Regions from separate parts of the Streptomyces sp. NBC_01077 genome, predicted to be linked through region 1. Evidence: riboswitches for the same ligand, from Rfam matches in the RefSeq annotation. Region 1 holds a riboswitch; the other holds the start of a gene.
What was found. Region 1 has a riboswitch for cobalamin ahead of OG462_RS28870 (ribonucleoside-diphosphate reductase subunit alpha). Riboswitches for the same ligand answer to the same signal wherever they lie in the genome.
Positions count from the first base shown of each region.

Region 2: another riboswitch for cobalamin. It lies ahead of OG462_RS33715 (ABC transporter substrate-binding protein); the one in region 1 lies ahead of OG462_RS28870 (ribonucleoside-diphosphate reductase subunit alpha).

Region 1 covers NZ_CP108669.1:6,332,015-6,335,855, forward strand. Annotated here, with positions in the region: gene OG462_RS28870 (ribonucleoside-diphosphate reductase subunit alpha) at 1-2,209, opposite strand, end outside; cobalamin riboswitch at 2,342-2,491, opposite strand; gene OG462_RS28875 (GNAT family N-acetyltransferase) at 2,530-3,030, opposite strand; gene OG462_RS28880 (hypothetical protein) at 3,074-3,679, opposite strand; gene mctP (monocarboxylate uptake permease MctP) at 3,763-3,841, opposite strand, start outside.
Region 2 covers NZ_CP108669.1:7,445,601-7,449,441, reverse strand. Annotated here, with positions in the region: gene OG462_RS33725 (ABC transporter ATP-binding protein) at 1-32, opposite strand, end outside; gene OG462_RS33720 (FecCD family ABC transporter permease) at 29-1,084, opposite strand; gene OG462_RS33715 (ABC transporter substrate-binding protein) at 1,081-2,136, opposite strand; cobalamin riboswitch at 2,223-2,348, opposite strand; gene OG462_RS33710 (cold-shock protein) at 2,467-2,673, opposite strand; gene OG462_RS33705 (right-handed parallel beta-helix repeat-containing protein) at 3,134-3,841, shown strand, end outside.

The DNA.
Region 1 (3,841 bases):
CCTGCTTCCAGGCGTACGCGTACATCGACGACAGCTTGCCGATCGTCGGCGTCTCCAGGAACAGGTTCAGCGACTGCGACTGGTCCAGGAACGGCGTCCGGGCGGCGGCCATGTCGATCAGGCCGCGCTGCGGGATCTCCCACGCCGTGCGGTACAGCTCGCGCACCTCGGCCGGGATCCAGGTGAAGCCCGCGACCGAGCCGCTGGCGTCGCGCAGCGCGTCCCGGGTCTGGGCGTCCCACACGCCGAGCCGCTTCAGCTCGTCGACGAGGTACGAGTTGACCTGGAGGAACTCGCCCGACAGCGTCTCGCGCTTGAAGAGGTTGGAGACCTGCGGCTCGATGCACTCGTAGACGCCCGCGATCGAGGCGATGGTCGCCGTCGGCGCGATGGCGAGGAGCAGGCTGTTGCGCATGCCGACGGCGGCGATCCGCTCGCGCAGGGCGGCCCAGCGCTCCGGCCAGTTGAGCTCCACGTCGTAGTGATCCGGGTGCAGGACACCGCGGGCCGCGCGGGTCTTGTCCCAGGCGGGGACCGGGCCGTTGCGCTCGGCGAGGTCGGCGGAGGCCTCGTACGCGGCGAGCATGATGCGCTCGGCGATCCGGGTGGACAGCGCGCGCGCCTCGGGGGAGTCGAACGGCAGCTTCAGCTGGAAGAAGACGTCCTGGAGGCCCATCGCGCCCAGGCCCACCGGCCGCCAGCGGGCGTTGGATCGCCCGGCCTGCTCGGTCGGGTAGAAGTTGATGTCGACGACCCGGTCGAGGAACGTGACGGCCGTGCGGACGGTCGCGTCGAGCCGCTCCCAGTCGATGTCCGAACCGACCACGAACGCGCCGAGGTTGACCGAGCCCAGGTTGCAGACCGCGGTCTCGCCGTCGTCCGTGACCTCCAGGATCTCCGTGCAGAGGTTGGAGGAGTGGACGGTGTGGCCGGGCTCGGCGGTCTGGTTGGCCGTCCGGTTCGAGGCGTCCTTGAAGGTCATCCAGCCGTTGCCGGTCTGGGCCAGGGTCCGCATCATCCGGCCGTACAGGTCGCGGGCCGGCATCGTCTTGCGGGCCAGGCCCGCCGCCTCGGCCTTGTGGTAGGCGGCGTCGAACTCCTCGCCCCACAGGTCGACCAGTTCGGGCACGTCCGCCGGGGAGAACAGCGACCAGTCGGCGTCGGCGTTGACCCGGCGCATGAACTCGTCCGGGATCCAGTGCGCCAGGTTCAGGTTGTGCGTACGGCGCTGGTCCTCGCCGGTGTTGTCGCGGAGCTCCAGGAACTCCTCGATGTCCGCGTGCCAGGTCTCCAGGTAGACGGCGGCGGCGCCCTTGCGGCGGCCGCCCTGGTTCACGGCGGCGACGGAGGCGTCGAGGGTCTTCAGGAACGGCACGATGCCGTTGGAGTGCCCGTTGGTGCCCCGGATCAGCGAACCGCGGGCCCGGATGCGGGAGTAGGAGAGGCCGATGCCGCCCGCGTGCTTCGAGAGACGCGCCACCTGGTGGTAGCGGTCGTAGATGGAGTCCAGCTCGTCCTGCGGGGAGTCCAGGAGGTAGCAGGAGGACATCTGCGGGTGACGGGTACCGGAGTTGAAGAGCGTGGGGGAGGACGGCAGGTAGTCCAGCCGGCTCATCAGGCGGTAGAGCGCCGTGACCTCGTCGAGCGCGTGGACGCTCTCGTCCTCCGCCAGGCCGCAGGCCACCCGGAGCATGAAGTGCTGCGGGGTCTCGATGACCTTGCGGGTGATCGGGTGGCGCAGCAGGTAGCGGGAGAAGAGGGTGCGCAGACCGAAGTAGCCGAAGCGGTCGTCGGCGGCCGCGTCGATGGTCGCGTCGAGCCGGTCGGCGTGCAGCGCGACGAACTCGGCGGTGCGGTCGGCGATCAGGCCCTCGTGGTGACCGACGGCGACGGAGGCGGAGAAGGAGAACGCGCCCTGGCCGGCCGCCTCGTCGGCGATCGTGATCGTCAGGAGCCGGGCGGCGAGCCGGGAGTACGCCGGGTCCTCGGCGATCAGACCGGCGGCCGCCTCGGTGGCCAGTTCGCGCAGTTCCGCCTCGTCCGCGACGGCGCTGCGGCCGCGGAGCGCGGCGGCGGCGACCTTGCCGGGGTCGGTGTCGGGGAGATCGGCGGTGAGGTCGGTCAGGGTCCGCAGCAGCACGGTCCCGGGGCCGTCGCTCTCGACCGCGGAAGCCTCGGCGGAAGCCGGATCGGCGGGCGCGATGGTCACGTGGGGGCTCTCCCTCGCTCGGCTCGGGGCCGCGGCGGGGGAAGGCGGGCAGACGGGCATCCGTAACGCCGGACGCGACGCTTCCACCGGCCCACTCCGCGAGGCCCGGACGTCATTGGCACCCGGAACGGACGGACCGGGTGCGCTGTCGGCAGGTCCTCGGACTCACCTCGCCCGAATATGTCGTATCCGTACGAAGCACACCGTTGCGGGACAGTTCCGGATTCGCGCCGGATTCCCCTGCGTCGACAGCGAGGTCGAGCATACATGTGGGGGGCGCCGCTTGCGGCACCCCCCACATGTTGTGTCGCGCCTCCGGCTCAGAACTCCAGGGCGTACGTACGCAGCCGATGGTCGGGGATCGGCTCCCAGTCCCGGTCAGGGGTGCGGAGGAAGCCCAGGCGCTCGTATATCCGGTGCGCGGAGACCATCGAGACGTCCGTGGACAGCACGATGCGACGGCACCCGGGGAGGGCCCGCGCCCGCTCGATACAGGCCCGTACGAGGGCCTCTCCGACGCCCCGGCCACGGGCCTCCCGGGAGACCGCGAGCATCCGGAACTCGGCCTCGCCCTCGACCGCGATGTCCGCCCAGGGGGTGGCGCCGGTGGCGAAGGTCACCCCGCCGAGCAGCCGCCCGTCGCCGTCCTCGGCGACGAGCACCTCGCTCTCGCGCGCCCGCCGTGCCGTGTCCCTGAGCACGTCCAGGTACGAGTCCTCCGCCCCGTACTTCAGCAGTCCGTCGTTCAGATAGGTTCCCGCGGTGAGCTCACCGAGCGCCTCGTAGTCCTCGGGCCGTACCGCCCTGATGGTGAAGTCCATGAGGGCAGTGTGCCTCCGGCCGGCCACCTGCTCCCAACGGGATTCAGCCGCCCGCCCCCACCGAGTTGTCGGGGGCGCCGTCGCCCACCGGCGGCAGGTCGCCCCGCTCGACGGGCTGCCCGGGGCCGGTCTCCTCCGGCAGGACGGCGTCGAGCTCGGCGGCATCGGCCCGGTGGGCGCGCTCGGCGGCGCCCTCGAGCACGTTCCGGGACAGGGTGGGCGGGGCGGCGACCTCGACGCGCAGCCCGTTCTCCTCGCGCACGTACGCGTGCCGTTCGGCGGACCGCAGGTACCACCGGTCGCCGTCCCGGACGCAGCTGTCCTGCTCGGCGGTGATCGTCGCGGCGCACTCCTCGTCCGAGAAGGGGCGGCGCTCGGCGGAGACGGTGAGGCGGACGCCGTCCTTCGTCACGTAGGTGACCTGGAAGCCGTCGTCGCCGATGACCCCCGACGCCATCCGGGACACCTCGAAGCCCTCGGCCCCGGTGACGTACACATGGTCCTTGTCGGTCTGCGCCCAGCGGGCGCGGGCGTCCAGCTCGGCCGGGCCGGGCGTGGGTCGCCCGCCCGCCGTCTCGGTGCCGCAGCCGGTGACGGCGAGGGCCAGGGGGAGGAGGGCGAGCAGGGTGGGGCGTGGTCCGATCCGCATGTCCCGCATCCTCGCGCAGGGACGGCGAAGGCCGCCATGCCTCCGGGGGAAGCAGGGCGGCCTTCGTCGGGTCCGGCGGTGGATCAGTGGGTCTCGGCGCCGACCTTCGGGAGCTTCGGGTCGACCCCGCGGTCACCCGCGTCGGCCGTGTAGTCCTCCGGA
Region 2 (3,841 bases), 1.1 Mb from region 1:
GTACACGCGCGCGTGGCGGGGCTCGTTGTCATCGCGTGCTCCTCGTGCGGTACAGGACCAGCACGAAGGCCGGTACGCCGATCAGCGAGGTCACCACGCCCACCGGCACCTCCTGGGGGTCGAGGACCGTGCGCGCCAGCGTGTCCGCCCACACGAGGAACACCGCCCCCGTCACGGCCGTGACCGGCAGCAGCTTCGCGTGCCCCGGGCCGGCGAGCGCCCGTGCGGCGTGCGGCAGGACGAGGCCGACGAAGCCGATCGCTCCCGCCGCGGAGACCAGAGCCGCCGTCAGGAGCGCGGTGACGCACAGCAGGATCAGCCGGGTCCTGGCGACGGCGACGCCGAGCGACGCCGCGGCCTCCTCGCCGAACGCGAACGCGTCCAGCGTCCTCGCGTGCCCGCCGCAGACCAGCAGCGCCGCCGCGAGGACCGCGAAGCACACCGCCACATCGCTCCAGCCGGCCCCGCCGAGCGAGCCGAGCAGCCAGAACAGCACGCCGCGCGTGGTCTCGGCGTCGGCCGCCGTCATCACGACGAACGAGGTGAGGGCCGAGAAGAGCTGCATCGCGGCGACGCCCGAGAGGACCACGCGGTCCGTCGAGCCACCCAGGGTGTGGCTCAGGAGCAGCACGAGACCGAAGGAGCACACCGCCCCCAGGAACGCCCCTCCGGTGACGGAGAGGACTCCCCCGCCGACACCCAGGACGACGACGGCGACCGCGCCGGTCGAGGCGCCGGAGGAGACGCCGAGGACGAAGGGGTCGGCGAGCGGGTTGCGCAGCAGCGACTGCATCACCGCCCCGCAGACCGCGAGCCCGGCGCCGCAGACGGCGGCGAGGAGGGTACGGGGCAGCCGCAGGTCCCACACGATGCCGTCCCGGATCGGCGAGACCTCCGAGACTCCCCCGCCGAGGTGGGCGGCGACCACGGACCAGACGTCGCCGACACCGATGTCGGCCGGGCCGATGGTGATCGCCACGGCGACGGAGGCCGCCAGGACCGCGAGCCCCGCCACCGTCCACAGCAGCGCGGCGCCCCCTCCGCGTACGACGAGCGCGGACCGGGCGGGCGAGGTCGCGGTCACTTCGCGAGACCGTACGAGCGGAGCGCGGCCGCCACCTTCTCGACGCCCTCGACCGTCCGCAGGGTCGGGTTCATCGCCTGGCCGCTGAGCAGCACGTACCGCTTCTTCCGTACCGCCGTCATGTTCCGGGTGACCGGGTCGGACTCCAGGAACTCGATCTTCTTGGCGGCGCTCTCGGCCGACTGCGAGCGGCGGGTCAGGTCGCCGATCACGAGGACGTCGGGGTCGCGGTCGGCGACGGTCTCCCAGTTGATCTGGGGCCACTCCGCGCGCGTGTCGTCGAAGACGTTCTTCATGCCGAGGGTGCGGGTGACGATGCCGGGGGCGCCGCAACAGCCCGCCATGTAGGGCGATTCCGCGTTGGCGAACCAGTAGAGGACCGTGACGTCCGTGAAGTCGCCCGTGGAAGTGGCCTTGGCCACCCGTGTCCTGAGCGAGGCGACGAGCTTCTCGCCACGCTCCGGAACGGCGAACACCCGGGCCAGGTCGCGGATTTCGCCGTACACCGTCTCCATGGTCAGCGGCCGGGTACGGACCCCGTCGCCGTCGCCGCTGTTGTCCTTGCCGACGCAGTCGGTGGGCGAGAGGTAGGTGGGGACGCCGAGCTTCTCGAAGCGCTCACGGGGCGCCACCCCGCCCTTGCCGAGGGTGTACGCGAAGGAGGCCGCCGCGAAGTCGGGTTCGGCGTCGAGGACCTTCTCGAAGGAGGGGTAGCGGTCGGCGAGGCGCGGGACCTTCGCGTTCTCCTTCTCCAGGCCCTTGAGCACCGGGTCCGTCCAGGTCGCGGTGCCCACCATGCGGTCGGCGAGGCCGAGGGCGAGCATGATCTCCGCCGCACCCTGGTCGAGGGCGACGGCCCGCTGCGGTGGCCGGTCGACGGTGACCCGCTGTCCGCAGTTGTCGTCGAGTGTCACGGGGTGGCCCGAGGTCGTACCCCCGGTGCTCTTCGCGGACGGGGCGGCGGTCCCGCCCCCGCACCCGGTCGCGGTGAGGATCAGTGTGCCGGCGGCCAGGAACAGCGCGGCGGAGCGGGCGGGGTGTGCGAGCGGCACGGGAACTTCCTCTGCGGCCACGGCTCATACGCGGAGCCTGTCGTACGGTGCTCCCCGTACGACAGCGTGCCGCCGGGGCCGCCAGCAGGTCTTCGGACTCGGGGTCAGCCGGACGGAGCGCCTTCCCGGGCCCGTCGTGCCGCCCAGTGGCCGATGCTCCGCCCGTCGCCCTCACCGCTGCGCGTCAGTTCCGGTTTCGCACCGGATTCCCTGACCCGTGCACGTACCCGTTCAGGTGCGTACAAAGGTGCGACTGGCCTCGGCACAGTACCACCGGCCCGCTCGGCGGCCCGGGGGCGCCGCCGGTGGCGAACCGGCGCCGGTCCCGTCTCAGATGCGCAGCTCCTTGGCCTCGAAGCGGCCGTCCCCCAGGACCAGGACGAAGGAGACCTGCTGCCCCTCGGAGAGCGTGCGGCCCTCCCCCTCGATGTCCTCGGCGCTGAACCAGACCTGCTCCTCGGAGCCCACGGGGACGACGAATCCGTAGCCGCCGGTGCGGTTGAAGGAATGCACGAACCCTTTGCTTCTGCCTTCCACGGCGGCCTCCTCGTCGTCACCGGCGACGCGGCCGAGGGGGGCGAGGGCCCGCTCGGCCGCATCCGCGTCTCAGACGACTTCTACCCCGTGCGCCCGCCGTTCGCCCGTGGCGCGTCGCGCGGGCGACCAGGGCGCTGCGGTGTGCAGGCCGTGTGTACGTACCACTCCCCGGAGTCTCGTACAATATTCAACAGAGGCCTGGTGTCGGAGATCCCCCGTGTCCGACACCGGGCCTCTGCCTGTCTTCCGTCAGGCCGTGCCGCTGACCGTGAGCCAGCCGCACGATCACCTCGACCGCGAGTCCGCGAGTCCGCGAGTCCGCGAGTCGACCATCTGACCCATGGGTCGACCAATCAACCCCACTCTGATCGATATTCGATCATTCGACACTTTTACATTGACTCGCTCATCGGCCACACCTAGCTTCTGGCGGCACCAGACCTCGAGAAAGGTGTCGCACATGACCATGGAGGCATTCCCCGGGCGGCGTGCGACGGTCGGTGGGCTCATCGCCGTCGCGCTCGCCCTCGCCGGCAGCGTCACCCTCACCACCGCGCCCGCCTCGGCCGCCGGGAGCACCACGTACGTGGACTGCTCCCGCCCGGACGCCGGCGACGGCAGCCAGGCCTCGCCGTTGAACAGCATCGCCCAGGCCAACGCACGGACGTACGCCGCCGGTGACACCCTCGCCCTCGCGTCCGGCACCACCTGCGTCGGTTCCCTCGCCCCCAAGGGCAGCGGCACCGCCAACGCCCCCATCACGCTCACGAGTTACGGCGCCGGCGCGCTGCCCGTGATCGACGGTGCCGGCGCCCCGGACACCGTCTCCCTGACCAACCAGGACCACTGGCGGATCGGCAACCTCAAGCTGACCAATCCCGCCGCCTCCCTCGCCCGCCGCACGGGGCTGCGGATCTCCGCGAACGACGGAACGGCGCACCGCGGCTTCGACATCGGCCACCTGGTCGTCGACCGCGTCGCCGGCCAGACGAGCAAGAACAGCCCGACCACGGAGGACTTCGTCCAGTCCGCCGGCATCGTCACGGGCGCGAGCGGCACCGGCTCGACCCTGAACGACGTCTACGTTCACGACAACCAGATCAGCAACACGGGCGGGGGCGGCCTCAAGATCCGGGTCGGCGCCATGGCCGTGAAGGGCTCCGGGGTC